2 regions of the Curtobacterium sp. DN_7.5 genome follow, and region 1 is predicted to be linked to the other one. Evidence: predicted binding sites of a transcription regulator. Region 1 holds the regulator's gene; the other holds the start of a gene.

Region 1 (8,151 bases):
GACAAGGGAGGTCGCATGACGATCCTCGGAGCAGTGCTCGCGCTGGTGCTGGCCGGACTCGTCGTCACGCGCAGGACGGCATGGCTGCCGATCGTGCTCGGCGTCACGGCGGGGCTGCCGTACTCCGCGGCCGTCTCGGTCGGCGGGAACTCCGTGCCGCTCTTCTTCGTCGCCGGGTTGCTCGCGGTCGTGCTGCTCCTCGCACCGGCCCCGGGTGCCCTCGCCCCGCACTGGACCCGTGTCGTGCTCGTGTGCTTCGTCGCCTGGTCCCTGCTCATCACCGTCGCCGCTCCGTGGTTCTTCCGGGGCATCCGCGTCCTGTCCTCGCGGGGCGGGGTCGACCTGCAGGTGCTCGACCCCGACACCCTCGCGTTCACGGCCAGCACGGCGGGTCAGGTCGCCTACGTGCTGATCGCCGTCGCTGTCCTGCTGTACCTCGTGCGCGCGGGAGCCGCCCTCACCACCGTCACCGTCGCGTTCGCGGTCGGCACCGTCGGCACGACTCTGCGCGGGATCATGGTCGTCAGCTCCGGTGACCTCCTCGGGCCGCTCATGGACACCACCAACGCGATCTACGCCGATCCCGGCACCCGACTCCGTGGGGTGTTCAACGAACCGAGCGAGCTCGCGGCGTTCTCGCTCCCGGCCGCCGTCTTCTTCGCGATGATGGCCTCCACCGGGGTCCGACGTCGTCGCTGGCCGTGGTGGCTCCTCGCCCTGACCGCGTGTGCGAACCTGCTGCAGGCTGCCTCCGGTGTGGCGGTCGTGGCGTCGGGCGTCGTCGTGTCCGCCGGCATCGTCGTGCTGCTCGTCCGCTCGCTCGTCCTCGGCGGGGTCGGCGTGCAGTGGTTCGTCCTCGGAGGACTGGCCGCGGCCTTCGTGCTCATCGGCTGGTGGTCCGAGCTCACCGCGCCGATCGTCGAGCTCGTCGACGACAAGATCGGGAGCCAGTCGTGGAACGCCCGCACCGGAGCGGACGTGTTCAGTCTGCAGCTCATCGGCCAGACGGGCGGACTGGGTGTCGGCCTCGGTGGCAACCGCCCCTCGTCGTTCGCCGTCGCGCTGCCGAGCACCATCGGTGTCCCCGGCACGGTCCTGTTCCTGCTCCTCGTGGTCGGCGCGGTCCTCGCCACCCGGACGGACCGCGGCCTGCTCCCCGCCTCCGTGTCCCTCGTCGCACTGCTCATCGCGAAGTCCGTGGGCAACCCCGACCTCTCCACGCCCGTGCTCTGGCTGCTGATCGGGGTCTGTTTCGTCCCGCTCTGGCGACGCGCCCTGATCCACGACGCAGGTCCCGCAGCCGCAGCGTCCACCGCCGTGTCGCCGGCCACCGCCGCGCGTCTCCTCACCAGAACGGAGTCCTGATGTCCGTCATCGTCATCGCCTGCGAGGGGAACATCTGCCGCTCGCCCTACGTGCAGTTCGCGCTCGCCGACGCGCTGGACCGGTCGGGTGTCCACGATCATTCCGTCCGCAGCGTGGGAGTCCGTACCGTCGCCGGTCGGCCGATGTTCCACCGTTCGTCCGCAGCGCTCGCCGCGGCAGGGATCACCGGCCACGAGTCGTTCCGGTCAAGCCCCGCGACGCCCGCGCTCCTCGCCGACGCGGACCTCGTCCTCACCATGGAGCGGTGGCACCGCTCGAGCATCGTGGAGCGCGTCCCGCGGACCTTGCGGCGCGTCTTCACCCTCCGCGAGGCTGCTCGGATCGCGTCGCGCGCTGATCTGGTCGCCGACGTCGCGGTGACGGGCGGTGACGTCGCCGCTGTCCTCCGCCGGCGCCGACTCGACGCGATCACGCCCGATCCTGTGGCCGACGACATCCCGGACCCCGTCGCCGGAGACGCGGAAGCGCACGCGGCGTTCCGTCGGACCGCGGACGACGCCGTCTCGGCCCTCGTGCCGCTCATCGTCGCGTGTGCGAGCGGAGCGGCCGCATGACCGGCCGGGGTGTCATCCTGCACGAGTGGATCGAGCGCCGGGGCGGGGCCGAGCGGGTCGTCGACGCCATGGCGTCCGCGTTCCCGGCAGCAGACCTCGGCTGCACGTGGGACGACGATCCGGGGCGCTACCCGGGGCGTGTCGTCCGCGAGAGCTTCATCGCGCGGACACCGCTCCGCGGTCGCAAGGCGCTCGCGCTCCCGGCCCTGTCCGCGATGTGGCGAGCTGCGCCGCCCGTCCGCGGGGAGTACGACTGGGCGCTCGTGTCCTCCCACCTCTTCGCGCACCATGCCCGCGTCCTCGGGGTCGCTCCCGAGCGCCAGTTCACCTACGTGCACACCCCCGCGCGGTACCTCTGGAACCCGGAGCTCGACGCACGCGGGGACCGTCTCGCGGTCCGCGCCGTCGCACCCTTCTTCCGGGCCGTCGACCGGCGCCGTGGTCGCGAACTCCGACGCGTCGCCGCGAACAGCGGCTTCGTCCGCGATCGCATCCGCGACGCGTGGGGCATCGAGGCACGGGTGATCCATCCTCCCGTGCAGGTGGATCGACTGACCAGCGTTCCGGATTGGAGTGCTGAACTCGATGAGCACGAGCTGGCCGTGCTGGAGGACCTCCCACGGGGGTACCTCCTCGGAGCGTCGCGCTTCGTGCCGTACAAGCGTCTCGACGTCGCGATCGACGCGGGTCGGGCCTCGGACCGACCGGTGGTGATCGCTGGCAGCGGCCCAGGCGAGACCGAGCTGCGGGCGCTGTCGTCCCGGAGCGGCGTGGACGTCCGGTTCGTGATCGATCCGTCGGACGCCCTGATGGCGGCACTCATGCAGCGCGCGACGGCGTTCGTGTTCCCGCCTGTCGAGGACTTCGGCATCATGCCGGTCGAGGCGATGGCGCTCGGCACCCCGGTCGTCGCGAACCGCCTCGGCGGTGCTGGTGAGACGGTGCAGGACGGTGTGACCGGCGCGCTCGTCGACGACTTCTCGGACGCGGCACTCGCCCGGGCCGTCGACCGGGTCTCGGGACTCGACGGCGCAGCCTGCCGAGAACGTGCGGCGCAGTTCCGCACCGAGCGGTTCCAGCAGGAGCTGCGGGAGTGGATGGGCGTGTCCTGATCTGCGTCCACGGACAGACGGCGGCACGGTGACGGTCGAGAGCGACCGGCACCGTGCCTCCTGGATGTTCGGCGGCCGTCAGCGCGCCACGGCGCGGAGGAGGACGTCTTCGATCTGTGTCGCGATCCGTTCGGGCGTGTGTGCGAGGGCGGTCGAGCGCCCTTCCGTCACCAGGGACGCTCGCAGCGCGGCGTCGTCGGCGATCCGGAGCATCGCCGCGGCCAGTGCCGCGGGGTCGTCGCTGGGGACGAGGAGGCCGTCGTGCTCGTGCGTGAGGATCTCGGCTGGACCACCGGTGTCGGCGGCGATCACGGGCCGGCCGGCGGCGAGTGCCTCGACGACCACCTGGCCGAAGGGCTCCGGACGGCGGCTGGTGTGCAGGACGGCGTCCGCCCGCGCGTACTCTGCTGCGACGTCGTCGACGTGCCCACGGAACTCGATCGCGTCCGTCAGACCCAGACGGTCGACCAGCGTGCGGAGCGCGTGCTCGTGCACCAGGTCGCCATCGAAGAGCGGGGCGCCGACGAGGGTGAGCCGGACCCGCCGGTCGAGGCCGCAGGCGCGCGCGGCGGCGAGGGCACGGACCGCGATGTCCTGACCTTTCCAGGCGGTGATCCGGCCGACCAGCACGAAGCGTCGAACCTCGTCGCGCTGCGGTGTCGCGGTGCCGACATCGGCGGGGCAGCCGATGACCGTCGCGCGACGCCGGGCGGCAGCGGGGAGTGAGCCGAGGGTGGTCCGGGAGTTCGCGATCACCTCGCGCGGGACCGTCCGGAACACCGCACGGAGGAGTCGCGCGCCCAGCGGAGCCGCGCCCTCCACTCCCATGATGTCGTGCGCGTGGGCCACGACGGGGACACCGGCAGCGCGAGCCGCCGCCCCGGCGTACACGTGCGCCTTCGCCGAGTGTGTCGCGACGACGTCGACGCCGCGGGAACGCAGCCAGTTCCGGAGCCGCACGGTCGCGGCGATCGTCCCCACGGCTGCGGTGGCGGCGTTCGCGACGCCGGCGCCTCGGGCGCTGACCCGCGCGACGCTGGCTCCGAGCGGGATCACGACGTACTCGATGCCCCGAGCGCGCAGGACGCTCTCCACGGGGCCGTGTTCTCCGAGGACCACGACGGGGTGGACACGGTCCAGTGCTGCACAGGTGCGGGCCACGAAGAGTTCGGCTCCGGAGCACTGAGCGCTGTGGGTGACGAACGCGACGGTGATTGCCATGTTCCGATTGTACATGTAATATATAGAACACGACAGGGAAACAAGTCCACGAAAGGCTTCGACATGAACCGCACCGCGCTCCGATCCGTCCTCGCGACCTCCGCCGTCGCCGTCTCGCTGCTCGGCCTGACGGCGTGCTCGTCCGCCGACGCGCAGGACAAGGCGTCCGCGACGCCGAAGCCCACCGCGTCCGCGACAGCACCGGCAGTCACCGACGAGGCGCTCTTCGGCAACCTGCCCGAGGGTGTCGAGACCCATGAGGCCTCCTGCGTCGACGGGAAGGCGACGATCGACCAGCCGAACGCCAAGGTCGTCCTCGCGGGCGACTGCGACCTCGTCACCATCACTACGGGCAACTCGGTGGTGCAGCTGGGCAAGGTCGGCACCCTCGTCATCGACGGCGACATCAACGGCGTTGCCGCGAAGACCATCGGCTCGCTCGAGCTCAAGGGGGGCGGCAACTCGGTGCTCGCCGACAATGCGCCGAAGACCACGGGCGACACGAAGGACAACCGCGTCGAGCAGCGCTGACACCACTGCGACACGCCCCCGACTCCGTGACGGAGTCGGGGGCATCGTGCTTGCAACGGATCAGCGCGGGGGCCGCCACAGGACGATCTGCGTGTTCCGCTGCGGCCGCACCCCGGCGCGCAGCGGGACGGCCGCACCGGTGGCCGAGGCGGCGAACACGCGTGCGCCCGGACGGCTGATGAGCTGGTCGGCCAGGGCCGTCTCGAGCTCGGACACCCGCGAGCGCAGCGCCCGGTTCTCGTTCTCGAGTTCGAGCACCCGCCGGATGCCCTCGAGCGAGACGCCCTCGGACCCGAGGCGCGCGATCTCCCGCAGCTGTGCGATGTCGCGCATCGAGTAGCGCCGCGAGCCGCCGCGGGTCCGGCCGGGCACGACGAGGCCGAGCCGGTCGTACTGCCGCAGCGTCTGCGGGTGCATCTCGGCCAGCTCCGCTGCCATGGCGATGGCGAAGACGGGCGAGTTCTCGTCCATGTCGGTCATCGACCGCCCCTTCCGTTCAGCGCGTGGTGCACAACAGCCTGGGCCCACGCCGCCGGTCCCCACGCGACGCGCCAGCGGCGTGTCGGCCGTGCCGGTGGGGAGAGGCTCGGTGCGGCTCCGTGTCGGAGCCGCACCGAGCCTCCAGACCGGTCGCTCATGACGCTAGCCGCGCGCCTTGGCGAGGAGGTCCTCGCGGGGGTCCTCGTCGGGCAGGGCGGCCGCGAGGGCCTCGACGGCCTCGCGCTGCTTGTCCGTGAGGTGCGATGGCACCGCGACCTGCACGGTGGCGAGCAGATCGCCGGTGCCCTTCTTCGTCGTGACCCCGCGGCCCTTGACGCGGAGGACACGACCCGACGGGGTGCCGGGGGCGACCCGCAGCTTGACGGGCTCGCCGCCGAGCGTCGGCACCTGGATCGTCGCACCGAGCGCCGCCTCGGCGAACGTCACGGGGACGTCGACGCGGAGGTTGAGCCCGTCACGCTCGAACACCGGGTGCTTGCGGACCGAGACCGTGACCACGAGGTCGCCGGCCTCGCCGCCGTCGGGGGAGGGCTGCCCGCGTCCGCGGAGGCGGATCTTCTGCCCGTCCGCGACCCCGGCCGGGATGCGCACGTTGACCGTGCGACCGTTGCCCTGTGCGAGCTTGACGGTGTCGCCGGCGATCGCGGTCGCGAAGTCGAGCGTCGTGGAGGCGGTGACGTCAGCACCCTTCGTGGGGCCGCCGAACCCGCGGTAGCCGCCGTTGGACTGGCCGAAGCCGCCGCCACCGCCGAACATGCCGCCGAGGATGTCCTCGAAGCCGCTCGCGCCGCCGCGCCCGTTGCCGGGCTGCCCGAAGCGGACGCGCTGACCGCCCCCGCCGCCGAACATGCCGCCGAAGACGTCCTCGAAGCCGCCCTGGGCGCCCGGGCCGCCCGCGGTGAAGCGGGCGCCCGAGCCCATGGCACGGACCTGGTCGTACTCCTGGCGCTGCTCCTTGTCGGACAGCACCGAGTACGCCTCGCTGATCTCCTTGAAGCGGGCCTCGGCGGCGGCGTCACCCGGGTTGGAGTCCGGGTGGTACTGCCGCGCGAGCTTCCGGTAGGTCTTCTTCAGCTCAGCGTCGCTCGCCGTCTTGTCGACACCGAGGACCTTGTAGAAGTCCTTGTCGAACCAGTCCTGACTGGCCATGAATCCCTACCTCCTTCCCGCGGTCAGGCCGGGACCGCGACCGCGACCTTGGCCGCACGGAGGACGCGCTCGCCGAGCTTGTAGCCCGGCTCGACGACGTCCGCCACGGTCTGCGCGGTCGCCCCCGGCGTGGGGAGCTGCACGATCGCCTCGTGGATGTTCGGGTCGAAGGCCTCACCCTTCTCGCCGATCTGCACGAGCTTGAACTTCTCGAAGCCGCCGCGGATCTTCTGACCGATGACCTGCATCGGCCCCTCGGCGAGGTCACCGTGGGCCTCGGCGCGGGTGAGGTCGTCGAGCGCGGGCAGGAGTGCCCGCACGACCTCGGCGATGGCGACCTCACGGTTGGCCTCGCGGTCGCGTTCGACGCGCTTCCGGAAGTTCACCAGCTCGGCCTGCGCACGGAGCATGTCGGCACGCATCTCGGCCACCAGGTCGCGGTCCTCGCTGCTGAGCTTGTCCTCGGCGATGCCCCTGGCAGCGTCAGCCAGCAGCGCTTCGTCCTCGGGGCTCAGATCGCTCTGGGGGCCGCCGGCGGCGGGGCCGTCCGTGGGGAGTTCCACGTCCGGTCCCTCCGCCTCGATGAGGTCCTCGGGCTCCTGCGCGTTGGTGGCGTCGCCCTCGACCTGGGGTTCGTCCTCGTTCGGCACGTTGTCCTTGGGGTCCGTCATCTACTTCTTGTCCTTGTCGTCCTCGTCGTCCACGACCTCGGCGTCGACGATGTCCTCGTCGTCAGCGGTGGCGCCTTCGGCGCCGGCCCCTGCACCGCCTGCGGCGGAGGCGTCCTGCTGCGAGGCTGCGCTCTCCGAGTAGATCGCCTGGCCGAGCTTGCCCTGCGACTCGTTGAGCTTGTCGAAGGCGGTCTTGACGGCGTCGTCGTCCTCGCCCGCGAGTGCCGACTTCAGGGCGTCGACGTCGGCCTGCACCTCGGACTTGACGTCCGCGGGGAGCTTGTCGTCGTTCTCCTTGATGAGCTTCTCGATCGAGTAGACCAGCTGCTCGGCCTGGTTGCGACGCTCGTTGGCCTCACGGCGGGCCTTGTCCTCGGCCGCGTGCTCCTCGGCTTCGCGGACCATGCGCTCGATGTCCTCCTTCGGCAGCGACGAGCCGCCGGAGATGACCATCGACTGCTCCTTGCCGGTGCCCTTGTCCTTCGCGGACACGTGCACGATGCCGTTGGCGTCGATGTCGAAGGTGACCTCGACCTGCGGGACGCCACGGGGGGCCGGGGCGATGCCGGTCAGCTCGAAGGTGCCGAGCGGCTTGTTGTCGCGGGTGAACTCGCGCTCGCCCTGGAAGACCTGGATCGCCACCGACGGCTGGTTGTCGTCGGCCGTCGTGAAGGTCTCGCTGCGCTTGGTCGGGATCGCGGTGTTGCGGTCGATGAGCTTCGTCATCAGGCCGCCCTTGGTCTCGATGCCGAGCGACAGCGGCGTGACGTCGATGAGGAGGACGTCCTTGCGCTCGCCCTTCAAGACGCCGGCCTGCAGCGCGGCACCGACGGCCACGACCTCGTCGGGGTTGACGCCCTGGTTCGGCTGCTTGCCACCCGTGAGGCTCTTGACGACCTCGGCCACGGCGGGCATGCGGGTCGAGCCGCCGACGAGCACCACGTGCGCGATGTCGCCCACCGAGACACCGGCTTCCTTGATGACGTCGTTGAACGGCTTCTTCGTGCGGTCGAGCAGGTCGGAGGT
Region 2 (8,151 bases), 400 kb from region 1:
TTCGTCGGGCTTCGTCGACGACGACGGCGCGGGTTGGGCGGACACGCTCGAGTACGCGACCCGGAACGACCCCGCGGCCGAGCTCCTCGTCTCCGGCGGCGACCAGGTCGAGCACGCCAACAACGAGTACGAGTGGGGCGCGTTCGCCGACAGCAGCGACGTGCTCAAGCAGTACCCGTGGGCCTCGACGATCGGCAACCACGACGTCGGCGGCAAGGCGTACGAGCAGCACAACCAGGTCCCGAACTCGCTCAAGGTCCCGGACTTCTACCCGGGCGGCAACAGCACCGCGAACTCGGGCGGTGACTACTGGTACACCTACAAGGGCGTCCTGTTCATCGACATCAACTCGAACGCCTACGCCGGTGGCTCGGACGCGGCACACGTGTCGTACGTCCGCGACGTCATCAACCGCTACGGCGACGACGCGAAGTGGACCGCGCTGGTCTACCACCACTCGATCTACTCGCCCGCCGACCACGCGAACGACGCCGACAACCAGCAGCGACGGTTCGACTTCACGCGGGCGTTCTCGGACCTCGGCGTCGACATCGTCCTGCAGGGCCACGACCACTCGTACTCCCGCAGCTACGCGATCAAGAACGGCAAGAAGGCCAACCCTGACGAGCAGCCGGCGGCCCCCGAGGTCTTCTCCGGCCCCGGCGGCGTGATCTACATCACCGCCAACTCGGCATCCGGCTCGAAGTACTACGACCTGACCGCTCCGGACGCCACCAAGGGCGGCTACGGTGCGGACCCGCTCGACCCGACCGGCAAGCGCCACTGGGCCAACTCGGTCGAGAACCAGGAGCACGTGCGGACGTACGTCAAGGTCTCGGTGACGGACGACGCACTCGACGTGCACGACATCCGCGCCGGAGACTGCTCCGCGCCGAACGCCGCCGTGACCCACGGCAAGGTGTCCGACTGCGGTGTCACGCTCCAGCCGACGGCCTCGGCCGACCCGGCCCCGATCGGGTCGACCGTCGACCGCTTCCAGCTCGACGCGGCCCTGCCGGCCACGACCACGAAGCTCTCGGTCTCGGCCCCGGAGCAGACCCTCGGCACCGCGAAGCCCGCCACGGTCACCGCGACCGTCGACGGCGGCATCGGCACCCAGGTCGGGACGGTGACCTTCTCGGACGGCGGCACGGCACTCGGGACGGTCGACCTGGAGGCGGGCTCGGCGACGCTGACCCTGCCGGCCTCGCTGGCACTGGGCGAGCACGCGCTCTCCGCCACGTTCACGAGCACCTCGGCGTTCGCCGGGGCCTCCTCCGCCACGACCAGCGCGACCGCGTTCGAGGTCGCCAAGACCCCGTCGCGGACGGCCGTGAAGTACAGCGCCGGCAAGGCGACGGTGCAGGTCAAGGCGACCGGGGTCACGGTGAACGGCACCGCTCGGATCTACCAGGGCTCGAAGCGCCTGGCGACGGTCACGGTGAAGTCCGGCACGGTGACGGTGGCGCTGCCGCTGCAGAAGGGCACGCACACGCTGCACGCCGTCTTCGCCGGGACCGACCAGCTCACGACCAGCACGAGCCCGAACGTCACGGTCGTCGTCAAGTAGACCCGACCCCCGCACGACCGGAGGCCCCGCGACAGCCGTCGCGGGGCCTTCCGCATCCGCTGTCGCTCTCCGCCGGACTCCCAGCTGACACTGAGCGATCTGTTGGCACTCTCTGGGTTCGAGTGCTAGAACAGAAGCAGTTGAGTCGAGGGGACTCAACACAGAACACCACGAAGGAGTTGACGACGATGACGATGAACTTCGACCCGTTCCGCGAGCTCGACCGCCTCGCCGGCTCCCTGCTCGGGAGCGCCGGCGGGCCGCGTTCGATGCCGATGGACCTGTACCGCACCGGGGACCACTTCGTCCTCGACGTCGACCTGCCCGGCATCGACCCGGGCAGCGTCGACGTCGACGTGGACGGCTCGGTCCTCACCATCCGTGCCGAGCGCACCCTCGGCGCTCCCGAGGGCTCGCAGTGGATCACACGCGAGCGGCAGCCCGGCACGTTCGTCCGGCAGCTGACGCTCGGCGACCACCTCGACGCCGGCCGCATCACCGCCGCGTACGACAACGGCGTGCTGAGCATCACCATCCCGGTGAAGGAGTCCGCGAAGCCGCGCAAGATCGACGTCGCGGTCGGCACCGGCTCGCAGCAGCTCGCCGTCGCCGGCGGCACCTCCGAGTAGGCCCGGGGGCGCGATGGCAGGACTGCTCAACGCGCTCCTCGCGATCGCGGTCGTCACCGCCGGCCTGACGGTGACGAGCCTCGACCGCCGGGTCGCGCTCGTGCTCGGGGCGACCGGCAGCACGGTCGGGTCGTTCCTCGCCTGGGTCGCCGCCCCGGCCGCGTGGTCGGGTGCGGTGCCCTGGGTCGCGTCGGTCCTCGGGACCGCGGCGCTCGTGGCCGGGTGGAGCGCGGTCCGGCTGTACGACGGCGTCTTCGCGCCGCCGCCGGAACCGGCGGACGACACCGGGACGGTCGCGACGACCAGGCGGTGACCGGAAGACGGACTGGAGGCGCGGTGCCGGCTGGCACCGCGCCTCCAGTCCGTTCGTTGCACGGGAGCACGGGACGCGCGCGTTCCGTGGGACGACTCCTCCTTGTTCGGCTAGCGTGCAGCGCATGGACCTGCAGCTCTCGGATCGTGTCGCGCTCGTCGTCGGGGGGAAGGGCTACATCGGCCGCGCGGTCGTGGACCGTCTCCGTGCCGAGGGGGCGACCGTCGTCGTGGCCTCGCGCAGCGCCGGGGACGACGAGGACGGCGTGGTGATCGACACCGCGTCACAGGAGTCCGTCGACGCCGGGGTCGCGACGGTGGTCGAGCGGCACGGGCGCATCGACGTCCTGGTCGTGACGGCGGCTCCGAGTGCACGGACCCTCGACCCCGCGCGGAAGTCCGACCCCGAGCAGGTCGCCGCGGCGATCGACGGCAAGGCACTCGGCTTCCTGCGCGTCGCGAACGCCGTCGTCCCGCACCAGCGCGAGGCCGGCTTCGGCCGGGTCGTCGTCGTGAGCGGCCAGAACGCCTACATCTCGGGGAACATCACCGCGTCGCTCCGGAACACGGCCGCGAACGTGATCGCGAAGAACCTCGCCGACGAACTCGCCGGGTCGGGCGTCAGCGTGAACGTGGTGAACCCGGGGACCGTGACCGACGAGCCGGCGGCCCAGGTGCAGCACGGTGCGGGCGGGGAGTCGAGCCCGCAGCAGATCGCGGACCTCGTCGCGTTCCTCTCGTCCCCGCTGTCGGCGCTCAGCGGGGAGTCCGTCTCGATCGCCCACCGGATGCTCGGGTCCGTCGTGGTCTGACCCCGGGGCGCGTCCCACGACGGCGGGCGGGGGGGACGACCCGTTCGTCCTCGGGACGGATGCGCTTCGGCCGCCCGCCCGATGCCCGACGGGTGGTCGGTCCCCCAGGCTGACACCATGGACTCCTCGATCAAGCACGTCATCGCCACCCTGTCGGTCTGCGCCGGGATCGTCGCCGTCACCGCGTGGGCACTCATCGCGATGTCCCCGGTGGCGTGAGCACCGGGAGCGACGCGGCCCACGGCCGAGCGGCGCACGACCCCGTGCGATGATCGGAGCCGTGACGGAAGGGCGCACGTTCATCCGACCGCTCGCCACGCGCTCGATCGTCGTCGACGTGGTCTGGGCGGTCGTCGCGGCGCTCGCCTTCCTCGCCCCGGTCGACCTCGAGCTCGAGCACGCCAGCATCCTCGCCGTGGTCGCCGCCGCCGGTGCCATCGCGGTGCGACGGATCTCGCCGTCGGTCGCGATGCTCCTGGTCGTCACGCTCGGCTTCGTCCAGGTCGCCGGCGGCGAACGGCCGTCCCTCGTCGACCTCGCGATCTTCGTGGTGATCGGCACCAGCGCGATCGTGGGCACCCGCGCCGAGGTCGTCCTCTCCGGACTGCTGGCGTTCGTCGCCGGCGTGGGCGCGACGCTCTACCTCACCGTCACCGGGTTCCGGTTCGCGGTGCTCGTGAACGGTCCCCGCGACCAGGCCTTCCTCGCCATGGCGGCACCGGCCGCGGCACTCCTGGCGGTGTGGGCGGGCGGCCTGGCGGTCCGCGCGTTCCGGTCCCGCGACCGCGAGTCCGAGCGCCGCGCCCACGCCGAGGAGGCCCGCTCCCGCGCCGAGGCCGTGGCCACCGAGGCCGAGGCGACCGCCACCCGCGCCATCGACGTCGCGGAGTCGGAACGCATCCGTGCGGCGATCGCCCGCGACGTGCACGACGTGGTGGGACACTCGCTCGCGGTGATCATCGCGCAGGCGGACTCGGTGCCGTTCCTCGCCGACGAGGCACGGGTCCGCGAGGTCAGCGCCACGATCGCCAGCACGGCCCGGAGCTCGCTCATGGAGGTGCGGCAGGTCCTCGGCCAGATCGACGGCACCGGCGACTCCGGCCCGGCGACGCTCGACGAGATCGTGCAGGGCATCCGCGACGCCGGCGTCCCGGTGGAGCACGCCGTCCGCGGCGGTCCCCGACCGTTCGGCCACGACGCCGGGACGGCCGCCCGACGGGTGCTGCAAGAGATGCTCACCAACGCGCTCCGGCACGGCGCCCCCGGCATGCCCGTCACCGTCCGGGAGACGTGGCGGTCCGCCGACCTCGTCCTCGAGGTCGAGAACGTCGTCGGCAGCGGCGCGACCGGCGGCTCGGGCCGCGGGGTCGACGGCATGCGCTCCCGGCTCGCCGCGCTCGACGGCTCCTTCGACGCCGCAGTCCTCGACGACGTGTTCGTGGCCCGCGCCCGCATCCCGATCGACATCCCAGGGGGGAACCGATGACGAACACGACCGACGAGCCAGCCGACCAGGCACGCCCGACCGGCGGCGCCGACCCGGCACGACCGACCGACGACGTCCACCAGCCAGCCGCCCCGGCGGGCGCGACCCCGCGCCCCATCCGCGTCCTCCTCACCGACGACCAGGCGCTCTTCCGAGCCGGCCTCCGCGTGGTGCTCGACGCGCAGGACGACATGGTCGTGGTGGGCGAGGCGTCGGACGGCGCGGAGGCCCTCACCGCGATCCCGGCCGTCCGCCCGGACGTGGTGCTCCTCGACATGCGGATGGCCGGCATGGACGGGGTCGAGACCGTCCGACACCTCTTCTCCGGGAGCTTCCCCGCCCCGGTCCCCCGCGTCATCGTGCTCACGACGTTCGGCCTCGACCCGGCGGCGGCGACCGCGATCCGCCTCGGTGCGAGCGGGTTCCTGCTCAAGGACACGACCCCGCCGTTCCTCTTCGCCGCCATCCGGGCCGTCCACGAGGGCAGCTCGGTCATCGCCCCGAACGACCTCGCACAGCTCTTCGGCGCCGACGTCGAGCGTGCGCCGAAGCCGCAGCCGACGGAGTTCCAGTCGTTGTCCGACCGGGAGCGCATCGTGTTCGGGTGGGCCTCACGGGGTCTGTCGAACGCCGAGATCGCGGCGAAGGAGTTCGTCACCGAGTCGACCGTGAAGACGCAGATCTCGAGCATCCTCGGCAAGCTCCAGCTGCGCGACCGGGTGCAGCTCGTCGTCTACGCGCACGACCACGGGCTCGCCGGCGCGCGCGACGACGCTTAGGCGGGCCCGATTTCGTCGAGGATCGTCGCGATCGCCGCGGGGTCGTGCGCGAACCGCCCGAGGAACAGGCCGCCGATCCGCCCATGCCCCCGGGTGAGGAGCCCTGGTCCGGCACTGCCGCCGTAGATCACGGAGCTGCCCGCCAGCTCCGGGCGGGTGGCGAGGTGCGCCTCGATCCCGGCGAGCACGTCGACGATGTGGTCGTCCGGCGCGGGCGCCGGAGCGCCGATCGCCCAGACCGGCTCGTACGCCACGATCAGCGGCCCGGCGAGTCCGTCCGCGGTCGCGGTGGCGAGCGACCGGTCCAGTTGCGCGGTCACCTCGGCCACTGCGTCCGCACTGGAGGCGGGGAGCGTCGCCTCCCCCACACAGACCAGGGGCCGCAGGTGGTTGCGGAACGCCGCGTGCACCTTCCCCGCGACCTCGTCGTCCGTCTCGTGGAACAGGGAACGCCGCTCCGCGTGGCCGATCTCGACGAGGTCGACCCCGATCTCGCGCAGCTCGGCTCCGGAGACCTCCCCCGTGAAGGCCCCCTCGTCCGCCCACGCCAGGTCCTGCGCCCCGAGCAGCACCGGCGACCCGTCCAGCAGCGCGCGCACGGGGACGAGCGCCGGGAACGTCGGGACCACGAACAGCGTGGCCGCGCCGGACCGGACGGCGGGGTGCCGCTCGGCGATGCCCACCACGTCCCGCACCCACGCCAGGGTCCGGCCGTGCGAGAAGTACATCTTGAGCGACACCCCGACGAGCGTCATGCGCGGTCGTCCCCCGACGCGTCGAGGCCCTCGGCCGCGGAACCGTCGTACCCGCAGATCGCCGCGACCTTCTCGGCGCTCGCGGACGAGGTGTCGAACTCGTACCCGAGCCACTCCGTCGCCAGCCGACGTGCGAGCTCGAGGCCGATGACCCGCTGCCCCATGCAGAGCACCTGGGCGTCGTTCGACAGCACCGACCGCTCGACGCTGTAACTGTCGTGGGCGGTCACCGCTCGGATGCCCGGGACCTTGTTCGCGCTGATGGCCACCCCGAGGCCCGTCCCGCAGATGAGGATCGCCCGGTCGGCCTCCCCGTTCACGACCATGCGCGCGGCGTCGACCGCGATGTGCGGGTAGGCGGTGTGCCCGTCCGCATCCACCCCGACGTCGTGGACCGAGGCCACCCGGTCGTCACCGGCCAGGTCCGCCTTGATGGCCTCCTTGTACTCGAAGCCGGCATCGTCCGACCCGACCACCAGTCGCAGCGTCATCGTGCTGCTCCTTCCTCGATGACCTCCGTCACCGTCTCGACGATCAACGCGAAGGACACCGCTCCCGGGTCCCTCGTCCCCACCGCCTGGTCGGCGTGGGTCTTCGCGCGTCCCTTGCGGGGCACGAGGTCGGCGGTCGCGTCCGCGGCCGCTCGGGCTGCCGATGCGGCGGCACGCCAGGCGTCGGCGACGGACGCGCCGTCCCGGACGGCGGACCCGAAGGCCTCGTCGAACGGCACGAGGGCGTCCACCATCGTCTTGTCTCCCGGTACCGCGCCGAAGGCGAGGACGGCCGACGTGGCAGCGTGCACGGCCTCCGCGACCTGCGCCGACGACGGACGCGACGTGTCCCCGACGACGCGACCCAGTGCCTCCAGGGCGGCGCCCCAGATCACACCGGACGTGCCGCCGGCCTTGTCCGACCACGCGTCGGCCGCCACGGCGAGGAGTCCGCCCGCCCCGACGTCGCGACCCAGCGCCTCCCGGGCGGCCGCGTCAGCGGCGTGCACCCCGCGTTGCATGCCGATCCCGTGGTCGCCGTCGCCGGCGACCGCGTCCATCTCCCCGAGCTCGTCGACGCGCTCGTCGACGACGCGGCGGGCGGCGGCGAGCGCTGCGGCGATCCGCGCCGCGACCTCCTTCGACTCGGGGGAACCGGTGCCGACGTCGATGCCGTCGGGGGCCTCCAGCTCGGACTCCGGCAACCGCTCGGACACGACCGCGCCGCCCTTCCGGAACGCCGGGGTGTCGGCGGGCGCTGCCCAGAGCCGCTCGAGCTCGTCGTCGAGCCAGAACAGCGTGAGCGAGACGCCGGCCATGTCGAAGCTCGTGACGAGTTCCCCGACCTCGGGCTCGACGACGACGACACCGGCCTCCTCGAGGAGTCGGGCGACCGAGCGGTAGACGACGAAGAGCTCCTCGTACTTGACGCTGCCGAGGCCGTTGAGGATCGGGACGACCCGCGCTCCCGCCGCGTCGACGCCGTCGGGCACCTCGTCGAGCAGGCGCGCGACCAGCAGCGACGCGAGTCCCTCGGCCGTCGGGACGTCGGTCTCGTCGATGCCGCGTTCACCGTGGATGCCCATACCGATCGCCATGCGACGCTCCGGCACCTCGAAGAGCGGTTCGGCCGCGCCGGGCAGGGAGCAGCCGGAGAAGGCGACGCCGAACGAGCGGGTGCGGTCGTTGGCCCGCGCGGCCACGGCCGTGACGTCGTCGAGCGAGCGGCCCTCCTCAGCGGCGGCACCCGCGACCTTGAAGACGCAGAGGTCACCGGCGATGCCGCGGCGCTCCGCGGCACGGTCGGCCGGGGCGGAC

What was found. Region 1 encodes HspR, which represses chaperone genes until heat shock. Its sites were predicted from a motif close to AAGTTGAGTCNNNNNGACTCAACTT; they were not measured.
Region 2: MON03_RS00385 (Hsp20/alpha crystallin family protein) is a predicted target of HspR. The motif match lies at 1,708-1,732, and genes of this name have one in related genera.

The regions. Positions count from the first base shown of each region.
Region 1 covers NZ_CP093378.1:477,444-485,594, forward strand. Annotated here, with positions in the region: gene MON03_RS02300 (hypothetical protein) at 16-1,365, shown strand; gene MON03_RS02305 (arsenate reductase/protein-tyrosine-phosphatase family protein) at 1,365-1,940, shown strand; gene MON03_RS02310 (glycosyltransferase) at 1,937-3,052, shown strand; gene MON03_RS02315 (glycosyltransferase) at 3,131-4,273, opposite strand; gene MON03_RS02320 (hypothetical protein) at 4,337-4,804, shown strand; gene MON03_RS02325 (heat shock protein transcriptional repressor HspR) at 4,865-5,275, opposite strand; gene MON03_RS02330 (DnaJ C-terminal domain-containing protein) at 5,447-6,454, opposite strand; gene MON03_RS02335 (nucleotide exchange factor GrpE) at 6,478-7,125, opposite strand; gene dnaK (molecular chaperone DnaK) at 7,126-8,151, opposite strand, start outside.
Region 2 covers NZ_CP093378.1:75,610-83,760, reverse strand. Annotated here, with positions in the region: gene MON03_RS00390 (Ig-like domain repeat protein) at 1-1,570, shown strand, start outside; gene MON03_RS00385 (Hsp20/alpha crystallin family protein) at 1,759-2,199, shown strand; gene MON03_RS00380 (hypothetical protein) at 2,213-2,512, shown strand; gene MON03_RS00375 (SDR family NAD(P)-dependent oxidoreductase) at 2,637-3,323, shown strand; gene MON03_RS00370 (sensor histidine kinase) at 3,604-4,809, shown strand; gene MON03_RS00365 (response regulator) at 4,806-5,588, shown strand; gene MON03_RS00360 (triose-phosphate isomerase family protein) at 5,585-6,343, opposite strand; gene MON03_RS00355 (ribose-5-phosphate isomerase) at 6,340-6,834, opposite strand; gene MON03_RS00350 (dihydroxyacetone kinase family protein) at 6,831-8,151, opposite strand, start outside.